2 regions of the Bradyrhizobium manausense genome follow, and region 2 is predicted to be linked to the other one. Evidence: riboswitches for the same ligand, from Rfam matches in the RefSeq annotation. Region 2 holds a riboswitch; the other holds the start of a gene.

Region 1 (5,327 bases), 140 kb from region 2:
CAGATCCCACGGCGGCACTTCCATGAAGTCGATGTCGCCCGATTGCAGCGCGTTCACCGCCGTCTGCGAGTCCGGCATGGTGATCCACTCGACGCGGTCGACCTTCACAACCTTGCCGCCGGCAGTCCAGCTCGCCGGCTCCTTGCGCGGCACGTAGTCGGTGTTCTTGACGTACACCGCCTTCACGCCGGGCTGGAATTCGGCCTGCACGAACTTGAACGGACCGGATCCGATCTGCTCGGGAATCTGCTTGTCCGGCGGCGTCTCGGCGAGACGCTTCGGCATCATGAAGGCCACGCGCGAGGACGGCTTGCCGATCGAGTCCAGCACGAGGCCGTAGGGCTCCTTCAGCTTCAGCGTGATCGTCTTGGCATCGGTCGGCTCGATGCTCGACACGAACCGCATCATCTGCTGGCCCATGCCGTCGACGGCGGCCCAGCGCTTCAGCGAGGCGACGCAGTCCTCGGCGGTGACGGGCGCGCCGTCATGCCACTTCAGACCGTCGCGCAGCGTGAAGGTGTAGGTGAGCTTGTCGTCGGAGATCTTCCAGTCCGCCATCTGCGGCTGGATCTTGAAGTTCGAATCCGTCGCGATCAGCGTGTCGTAGACCATGTAGCCATGGTCACGCGTGATGTAGGCGGTGGTGAAGATCGGATCGATGATGCGCAGATCCGAATGCATCACCGCTGTGATGGTCTTTCCGGCTGCGAACACCGGCGAGGCCATCGCCGTCGCAAGCGCGACGACCGACAGCGCGAGGATGGAGGCGAACGCGCGACGCCCCCGGCGCATCAAGCTCAACATAGAAAGTTTCTCCTGACGTGAAACTGTTCAAAGGCAGACGATTGGTTGAGCATCAGGCTCGTTCCTTGGGCGAACTAACCTCATGCAATGCCTTTATCTTTCGAGACTTGCAGACAGTCTTGAGCGCGTCAATCCGGTTTCGGTGCAGCCCATGGCATCGCACGCACGGGCTCCACAAAGATCGGTTTGGCACTACAGTTCTCTCCGCTCGTCCTGCCGGCGCTGATGCAATGCGCGTTCCATCTTTCGAAGCTTGAGAGACATTGAGATGAATCCAGCCAATCTTCCCTTTGATTCCGAGGCCATGCTCGAAGGCCTGCGCACCTGGGTGGAATGCGAAAGCCCGACCTGGGACGCCGATGCGGTCAACCGCATGCTCGATATCGCAGCGCGGGATATGGCCATCATGGGTGCGACCATCGAGCGCATCGCCGGCCGCCAGGGCTTTGGCGGCGTCATCCGCGCGCGCTTTCCACACCCGAAGCAAGGCGAGCCTGGCATCCTGATCGCCGGGCACATGGATACCGTGCACCCGGTCGGCACCATCGAGAAGCTGAAATGGCGACGCGAGGGCAATAAGTGTTACGGCCCCGGCATCTACGACATGAAGGGCGGCAACTATCTCTCGCTGGAAGCGATCCGGCAACTTGCGCGCGCGTCCTTCACCACGCCCCTGCCGATCACCATCCTGTTCACGCCCGACGAGGAAGTCGGCACGCCCTCGACGCGCGATATCATCGAGGCCGAAGCGGCGCGCAACAAATATGTGCTGGTGCCCGAGCCCGGCCGCGCCGACAACGGCGTCACCACCGGACGTTACGCCATCGCGCGCTTCAATTTGGAGGCGACGGGACGGCCGAGCCATGCCGGCGCGACTTTGTCCGCGGGTCGCTCGGCGATCCGCGAAATTGCGCGGCAAATTCTTGCGATCGACGCGATGACGACGGAGGACTGCACGTTCTCGGTCGGCGTTGTGCATGGTGGCCAATGGGTCAACTGCGTTGCCACGACGGCCACCGGCGAAGCGCTGTCGATGGCGAAGCGCCAAGCCGATCTCGACCGCGGCGTCGAGCGGATGCTCGCACTGTCGGGCACGGCGAATGACGTGACCTTCAAGGTGACGCGCGGGGTCACCCGTCCGGTGTGGGAGCCGGATGCCGGCACGATGGCGCTGTATGAAAAGGCGCGCGACATCGCAAAATCTCTCGGCGCGGAATTACCGCATGCGAGCTCGGGTGGCGGCTCCGACGGCAATTTCACCGGCGCAATGGGCATCCCGACACTCGACGGCCTCGGCGTGCGCGGCGGCAATGGCCACACGCTCGAGGAGTTCATCGAGATCGACAGCCTGGTCGCGCGAGGTCGCCTGATGGCGGGTTTGCTTGCGACGCTGGAGTAAATCGAAACAGCTTCGCACTGCACAATGCGCTGGCAGCTGAGGTTGAATTTTTGGCCTTGTCTGTAAATCAGGCGCATCGTACTGCTCGATGGTCCACGCGACGATGCGGGAGAGATCGCAACGAAAGCACTCAGCTTTCGTTGCGGCGCCGACGGAGCAACCGCCCCGGAAACTCTCAGGCAAAAGGACTGTATCGTCAGGACGATCTGGAGAGAGGCGGCACGATTGCAGAGATCGTTGTCGTCCACCGAAGGGGATAGTCCGAGGCAGACCTTCCGAGGTCCGCGTCGGGTCAAGCTCTCAGGTAACCGTGACAGATGGGGCGCCGCCAACGGCTTTCGGGCCGGCGGTCAGCCGTCTCTAACTTGCGGGAGCCCGACCTCATCATGACTCATGTCGCCATCATCGACGCCACCGACGCTGCGCGAGGATCATTGCGGCGGCATCTACGCGTCGGATGCGACCGTTGATATCCACAAGTTCGCACGCGGGCCGGCAGAGGCCTGCAAGTGTTGCGGCGCGACGTTCGTCCATAGCGCGTCAAGATCGCTCGGGTGAAGGGCTAATCGATCACGGTGCAGCCTCCACGCTTCGGCGCGAACTTGCGGTTGAGCACGAGCCAAGCCGTGCAACCTGAGTGGTTCCAAATCACTGCGAAGCGGCCCCTTGCGACCGCCCTGCCCTTGGCACACAATTTGCCCCGGGAGGACGGCTCTCCGGCCGGCTCTTCCAGCCTAAGTGACAGGCGCGCATGATAGACACGACCGAATCCACGGGCGCCTCTCGGCCCGATACATTCCGCAGCCGGAGATAGGTGCATGCTAGGTTATCTCATTCGCCGCGTTCTCGCCGCTGTGCCCGTGATGGGCGTCGTTGCGCTGTTCGTATTCCTGCTGCTGCGGCTGACGCCCGGCGATCCCGCTGCGATCCTCGCCGGCGACAATGCGACGGTGGAACGGCTGGAACGCATCCGCACCTCGCTCGGCCTCAACGAGCCCCTCATCGTGCAGTTCGTCACCTGGGTGAACAAGCTGCTGCACGGCGATCTCGGCACGTCGCTGATCTCGAACCTGCCGGTCATGAAGATGATCGGCCAGCGCATCGAGCCGTCGATCTCGATCGCGCTGTCGACCATCATTCTCTCCGTCATCGTCGCCGTGCCGCTCGGCGTCATTGCCGCCTGGAAGCACGGCACCTGGATCGACCGTTTCGTGATGGGTCTCTCGGTGCTCGGATTCTCGGTGCCGGTGTTCGTGGTCGGGTACGTCCTGATCGAGGTGTTTGCGATCGACCTGCGCTGGCTGCCGGTGCAGGGCTTCAAGAGCATCTCGGCCGGCTTCGGACCGTTCTTCGAGCGCATCATTCTGCCGACCTGCGCGCTCTCCTTCATCTACGTCGCGTTGATCGCGCGCATGACGCGCGCGGCCATGCTCGACGTGCTCGGCGAAGACTACGTGCGAACGGCGCGCGCCAAGGGCATCAACGAGGTCGCGGTGATGATGCGGCATGCGCTGCGCAATGCCGCCGTGCCCGTGATCACCGTGATCGGAACCGGCTTTGCGCTGCTGATCTCCGGCGTCGTCGTCACCGAAAGCGTGTTCAACATCCCGGGCATCGGCCGCCTCACCGTGGATGCGGTGCTGGCGCGCGACTACCCGGTGATCCAGGCGATGATCCTGCTGACCTCGCTGATCTACGTCGTCGTCAATCTCCTGATCGACGTCGCCTACACGCTGCTCGACCCCCGTATCCGGTACTGAGGCAAGGAAGAATACCAATGACGGTCGATAGCCTTCCCCAGTCCTCCATTCCGATCACGTCGCCGCTGCGGCCACGCTTCGGATTCCTCACCGCGACGCCGATCATCGCCGCGGCCACGATTCTGCTCGCGCTGATCGTGGTGATCTCGATCCTTGCGCCGCTGATCGCGCCGCATGATCCGGTCCAGCTTGCACCGTCGCAGCGCCTCAAGCCGGCGTCGGCGCAATTCCTGCTCGGCACCGACGCCTATGGCCGTGACCTGTTGTCGCGCGTCATCTATGGCGGCCGCATCTCGCTGCTGATCGGAATCGGCTCGGCGATCTTCTCGGTCGTCATCGGCCTCGCGATCGGCCTCGCCTCCGGCTTCTTCAAGCTGATCGATTCCGTGCTGATGCGCGTCATGGACGGCCTGATGGCGATGCCCAGCATTTTGCTCGCCATCGCAGTGGTGTCGCTGTCCGGCGCCAGCATCTGGACCGTGCTGATCGCGATCACCATTCCTGAAGTCCCGCGCGTGGCGCGCCTGGTGCGCTCGGTCGTGTTGTCGGCGCGTGAGGAGCCTTATGTGGAAGCGGCGATCTCGGTCGGCTCGTCCCTGCCCAAGATCATGTGGCGGCATCTGATGCCGAACACGATCGCGCCGCTGATCGTCCAGGGCACCTATGTCTGCGCGTCCGCGATCCTCACCGAAGCCATCCTGTCGTTCCTCGGCGCCGGCATCTCGCCGGAGACGCCGACCTGGGGCAACATCATGGCCGAAGGCCGGCAGTACTTTCAGCTCAAGCCGACACTGATCTTCTGGCCGGGCCTGCTGCTCTCGATCGCCATTCTCAGCATCAACCTGATCGGCGACGCCGCCCGCGACGCACTCGATCCCCGCATGAAGCAGCGGGAGGGGAAGTGATTTGTCGCGCCGACCTAGCCCCTTGTTCCGTCATTGCGGGCGAAGCGAAGCAATCCAGTCTGCATCCGCGGAAAGATTTCTGGATTGCTTCGTCGCTACAGCGCAAAATTGCTTTGCAATTTTGTCGCGAGCTTCCTCGCAATGACGACGGAGTGACCCGATGAGCAACATCGTTCTCGACATCAACAACCTCGTCGTGTCCATCGGCAGGAAGCCGGGTGGAGCAAAGATCATCGACGGCATCTCGATCCAGGTACGCGAAGGCGAGACGATGTGCCTCGTCGGCGAAAGCGGCTCGGGGAAGTCGGTGACCTCGCTCACCACGATGGGGCTGCTGCCGAAGGGCACGCTGGTTCCGACCGGCGGCAGCGTCAAACTCGTGGGCGAGGAGATCCTCACCGCGACCGATCGCCGCCTGCGCCAGCTGCGCGCGACCCGGATGGCGATGATCTTCCAGGA
Region 2 (5,327 bases):
GTTGAACAGCGCTTCCAGGCGGCCCTGGCTGATCTCGGGCTGGTAGGGCGTGTAGGCGGTGTACCAGGCCGGGTTCTCCAGAATGTTGCGCTGGATCACCGCCGGCAGGATCGTGCCGGAATAGCCCTGGCCGATCAGCGAGGTGAAGACCTGGTTCCGACGCCCGAGCTCGGCCATATGCGCGATCGCCTCGGTCTCGCTCAGGGGCTTGGCGAGATCGAGCGGGGCGGCCTGCCGGATCGAGGCCGGCAGCGTCTCCGCCATCAGCGCGTCGACGCTCTTGGCGCCGACCGCCTCCAGCATTGCGGTGACATCGCGCGCCGACGGGCCGATGTGGCGGCGAACGAAGGGAGTGGTCTCGCCGTTGGATTTGCGGTGCGCGGTCATCGCTTGCTCCATCGTCTTTAAGCCGTATGTGCCTTGTAGGCGGCTTCATCCATGAGGCCGCCGAGCTCGCTCTTGTCGGCGATTTTGATCTTGAAGAACCAGGCCTTGCTCTGCGCGTCCGAGTTCACCAGCGCCGGCTCGGCGGCGAGCGCGGCGTTGGTCTCGAGTATCTCGCCGGAGATTGGCGCGTAGACGTCGGAGGCGGCCTTCACCGATTCCACGACGGCGGCGGCCTCGGCCTTCTTCAGGCTGCGGCCGACCTTGGGCAATTCGACGAACACGACGTCGCCGAGCTGCGACTGCGCGTAATCGGTGATGCCGACGGTGGCGACATCGCCGTCGATCGCCAGCCATTCGTGGTCGGAAGTGTACAGCGTCGTGGTCATTGTCGATCCTCAGCGTTTGTAGGTGTTTTTCACGAAGGGCATGGCGGCGACGGTGAGCGGCAGCCGCTGGCCGCGCACCTCGGCAAAGAGTTTTGTGTCGAGCGCACTCAGGGGGGTGGGCACGTAGCCCATCGCCACGGGCGCGTTCAGGCTTGGACCGAAGCCGCCCGAGGTGACCTTTCCGATCGGCTCGCCGCCCTCGCTATTCGCGAACAGCAGCGCGCCTTCACGCACCGGCGCGCGGCCTTCGGCGCGCAGGCCGACGCGGCGGCGGGATGCGCCGTGGTCGAAATGAGCGAGGATCTTATCGGCGCCGGGAAAACCGCCCGCGCGCGCGCCACCGGTGCGGCGGCTCTTCTGCACCGACCATTCCAGCGCCGCCTCGACCGGTGTGGTCGCGGTGTCGATGTCGTGGCCGTAGAGGCAGAGGCCAGCTTCCAGTCGCAGGCTGTCGCGGGCGCCGAGACCGATCGGCATCACATCAGGATTGTCCAGCAGCGCCCTGGCCAGGCGCTCGGCATCCGCAGCGGGAACGGAAATCTCGAACCCGTCCTCACCCGTGTATCCCGAGCGCGAGACGTAACAGGCGATGCCGGCAACCCCATGCGGGCCGGCATCCATGAATTTCATGGAGGACGCTTCCGCACACAATTTCGTCAGTGCGGCTTCGGCCTTCGGTCCCTGCAACGCAATCAGCGCGCGATCGGCCAACGAATCGATGACGCAGGCGTCCGAAAGATTCGCGCGCAGATGCGCTTCGTCCTCGTCCTTGCATGCGGCGTTGACGACCAGGAACAGGTGATCGCCGAAATTGGCGACCATCAGATCGTCGAGCAGGCCGCCATCTGCATTGGTGAACTGGGCGTAGCGCTGCCGTCCCGGCGCGATCGCCACGATATCCTGCGGCACCAGCCGCTCCAGCGCGCGGGCGGCGTCCTCGACCTTGCCGGATTTCGGCCGAAGCGCGAGCTGGCCCATGTGGGAGACGTCGAACAGTCCGGCCGCGTTACGGGTCTGGAGGTGCTCCTTCAGCACGCCCGCAGGGTACTGCACGGGCATGTCGTAGCCCGCGAACGGCACCATCTTGCCGCCAAGGGACACATGGAGGTCGTAGAGCGGGGTACGTTTCAGGGATTCTTGGTCGTCACGCGCAAGCATTACAGGGCCCTCGGCGGTTCCCCGAGGATGATTCCCCGGAAGCAACCAGTCGAAGCCCCATCTGTCGCTGTGCCTGAGAGTATTATCCCGTCGGCGGACGCGGTCCGGACCTTAAGCCCGTCGGCGCCTCTTTCCAGATGTCGTCAAAGCCACGCGGTCCTTTTGCCTGAGAGTTTCCGGGGCGGTTGCTCCTTCGGCGCCGGCTACCAAAAGCCGGTCTCTCCCGACGTGGCCGTACGATACAGATGGGTAAAGACCACAGCCCAGCCAAGCCTGTCAACGCGGGCCTTGCGGCTTTCAACGGGATTGCAAGGGGGATGACGCGACTGCGGCAACCCTCTGATCTGCCTGCACATCTCCTTGCACAGTTTCTGGACAGCGAAGCTGGCCTTGTCTAAAAGCGCTTTGGCCCGCAGATATCTGCCCAAATCCCAAGGTTTGGACGACACGGAAGCGGGTCCAAGCACACCCGATTGGATGAACATGAGCGGCGTCAACGAGATCAGGTCGACCTTTCTGAACTTCTTTGCCGAGAACGGCCACGAGATCGTGTCGTCCTCGCCATTGGTGCCGCGCAACGACCCCACGTTGATGTTCACCAATGCCGGCATGGTGCAGTTCAAGAACGTGTTCACCGGCGTCGAGAAGCGGCCCTACCAGCGCGCCACCACGTCGCAGAAATGCGTGCGCGCTGGCGGCAAGCACAACGACCTCGACAATGTCGGCTACACCGCGCGCCATCTCACCTTCTTCGAGATGCTCGGCAACTTCTCGTTCGGCGACTATTTCAAGGAGCGCGCGATCGAGCTGGCCTGGAAGCTCATCACGAAGGACTTCGGGCTGAACAAGGACAAGCTGCTCGTCACCGTCTACCACACCGACGACGAGGCGCACGGGCTCTGGAAGAAGATCGCCGGCTTCTCCGACGACCGCATCATCCGCATCCCGACCTCCGACAATTTCTGGGCGATGGGTGATACCGGCCCGTGCGGCCCGTGCTCGGAGATCTTCATCGACCGCGGCGATCATATCTGGGGCGGCCCTCCGGGCTCTCCGGAGGAGGACGGCGACCGCTTCCTCGAATTCTGGAATCTCGTGTTCATGCAATACGAGCAGGTGACGAAAGAGCAGCGCGTGGATCTGCCGCGTCCCTCGATCGACACCGGCATGGGCCTCGAGCGCATGGCCTGCATCATGCAGGGCGTCGACAGCGTGTTCGAGACCGATCTGTTCCGTCATCTGATCGATGCGACCTCGTCAGCGCTCGGCAGCGGACCGAACGAGCAGACCGTCGCCTCGTTCCGCGTCATCGCCGACCATCTGCGCTCATCGGCTTTCCTCGTTGCCGATGGCGTGCTGCCTTCGAACGAAGGCCGCGGCTATGTGCTGCGCCGGATCATGCGCCGCGCGATGCGCCATGCGCAGCTGCTGGGTGCGAAAGAACCGCTGATGCATCGGCTGGTCTGGGCGCTGGTCCGCGAGATGGGTCAGGCCTATCCCGATTTGATGCGCGCAGAAAACCTGATCGAGGAAACGCTGCGTCTCGAAGAGACCCGCTTCCGCAAGACGCTGGTGCGCGGCCTTGCCATTCTCGACGAGAAGAGCGCGTCCCTGAAAAAGGGTGACATGTTCGACGGCGACGTCGCCTTTACGCTGTACGATACCTACGGCTTCCCGCTGGATCTGACCCAGGACGCGCTGAAGTCGCGCGGCATCGGTGTCGACCAGGCGTCGTTCACCGACGCGATGGAGCGCCAGAAGGCCAAGGCGCGCGAGTCCTGGAAGGGCTCCGGCGAGGCGGCCTCCGAGGCGATCTGGTTCCCGCTGCGCGAGAAGCTCGGGGCGACCGAATTTCTGGGCTACGAGACCGAGAGCGCCGAAGGCGTGGTCTCCGCGCTGGTGAAGGACGGTGCGGAGGTTGCCAGCCTCAAGGCCGGCGACACCGGCGCACTTTTGCTGAACCAGACGCCATTCTATGCGGAATCCGGCGGCCAGGTCGGCGACACCGGTGTGCTGACGGGCGAGGGCGGCATCAAGTTCCGCGTCACCGATACGCAGAAGAAGCTCGGCGATTTCTTCGTCCATGTCGGCAAGGTCGAAAGCGGCGAGCTGAAGGTCGGCACTGCGCTGCAGCTCGAGGTCGATCATTCCAGGCGCTCGTCGATCCGCGCGCATCACTCGGCGACGCATCTCATTCATGAAGCGTTGCGCCAGGTGCTCGGTGATCACATCGCCCAGCGCGGCTCGATGGTCGCGCCGGATCGCCTGCGCTTCGATTTCGTGCATCCGAAGCCGATCACGGCGGAAGAGCTTGCCCGCGTCGAGGACATCGCCAACGACGTGGTGCTGGAGAATGACGAGGTCACGACCCGCGTGATGGGCGTCGATGAAGCCCGCGAGGCTGGTGCGCGTGCGCTGTTCGGCGAGAAGTACGGCGACGAGGTCCGCGTCGTCTCGATGGGCAAGACCGCACGCGAGCGCGGCGTCAATGCGCTCGGCTGGTCGGTCGAGCTCTGCGGCGGCACGCATGTCAGGCGCACCGGCGATATCGGCCTGATCACGCTGACCGGCGAAAGCGCGGTGGCTTCTGGCGTGCGCCGCATCGAGGCGCTGACCGGCAATTACGCGCGACGCCACGCCAACGAGACCATGGCGCTGGCGAAGACCGCGGCCAACGAGCTGCGCACGTCTCTCGATGACGTGCCCGCGCGCATCACCGCGCTGATGGAGGAGCGCAAGAAGCTCGAGCGCGAATTGTCGGACGCCCGTAAGAAGCTGGCGATGGGCGGCGGCGCGTCCACCGGTGATGGCGCAGCCTCCGGCGTGCGCGAGGCCGGCGGCGTCAAGCTGATGGCGCGCGCGGTCGAAGGCATCGAGATGAAGGATCTCAAGAGCCTGGCCGATGAGGCTAAGAAGCAGATCGGTTCGGGGGTGGTCGCCATCATCGGTGTCACCGAGGACGGCAAGGCCGGCGTTGTGGTCGGCGTTACCGCCGACCTGACCGCGCGCTTCAACGCGGTGAACCTGGTCCGCGTTGCCTCCGAAGCGCTCGGCGGCAAGGGCGGCGGTGGCCGGCCCGACATGGCGCAGGCTGGTGGCCCCGATGGCGCCAAGGCGACCGAGGCACTCGCGGCGATCGAAAAAGCGATGGCGGGCGCGTAAGCGCCGCGCCGTTCCGCTAAGGCTCAGCCCTTCTTCAGGAACACATACTCGGCCGAGTAGGGCGCGCTCTTGAACGCGCCGGCCTTGTCGCAGGCGCCGTCGAGCTTGCCGCCGTGCGTATTGATACGCTGGACCGTCGTCACCGGCGTCAGCACGCCGCTGCTGCGGTGGCTGGTGACCTCCAGCCTCAGCCAGGCGATGTCGGCAGCCGTTGCGCCCGGCGCGTTGCCGGCG

The links. A riboswitch is a leader RNA that binds a small molecule or an ion and turns the genes downstream of it on or off. The one in region 2 is predicted to bind glycine.
Region 1: linked by a shared signal. The riboswitch ahead of JQ631_RS27245 (ABC transporter permease) and the one ahead of gcvT (glycine cleavage system aminomethyltransferase GcvT) in region 2 are both predicted to bind glycine.

The regions. Positions count from the first base shown of each region.
Region 1 covers NZ_JAFCJI010000003.1:112,691-118,017, forward strand. Annotated here, with positions in the region: gene JQ631_RS27235 (ABC transporter substrate-binding protein) at 1-804, opposite strand, end outside; gene JQ631_RS27240 (M20/M25/M40 family metallo-hydrolase) at 1,073-2,203, shown strand; glycine riboswitch at 2,300-2,404, shown strand; glycine riboswitch at 2,408-2,522, shown strand; gene JQ631_RS27245 (ABC transporter permease) at 3,022-3,963, shown strand; gene JQ631_RS27250 (ABC transporter permease) at 3,981-4,868, shown strand; gene JQ631_RS27255 (ABC transporter ATP-binding protein) at 5,029-5,327, shown strand, end outside.
Region 2 covers NZ_JAFCJI010000003.1:252,278-257,604, reverse strand. Annotated here, with positions in the region: gene gcvP (aminomethyl-transferring glycine dehydrogenase) at 1-387, opposite strand, end outside; gene gcvH (glycine cleavage system protein GcvH) at 405-773, opposite strand; gene gcvT (glycine cleavage system aminomethyltransferase GcvT) at 783-1,931, opposite strand; glycine riboswitch at 2,077-2,167, opposite strand; gene alaS (alanine--tRNA ligase) at 2,415-5,093, shown strand; gene JQ631_RS27935 (DUF3455 domain-containing protein) at 5,117-5,327, opposite strand, start outside.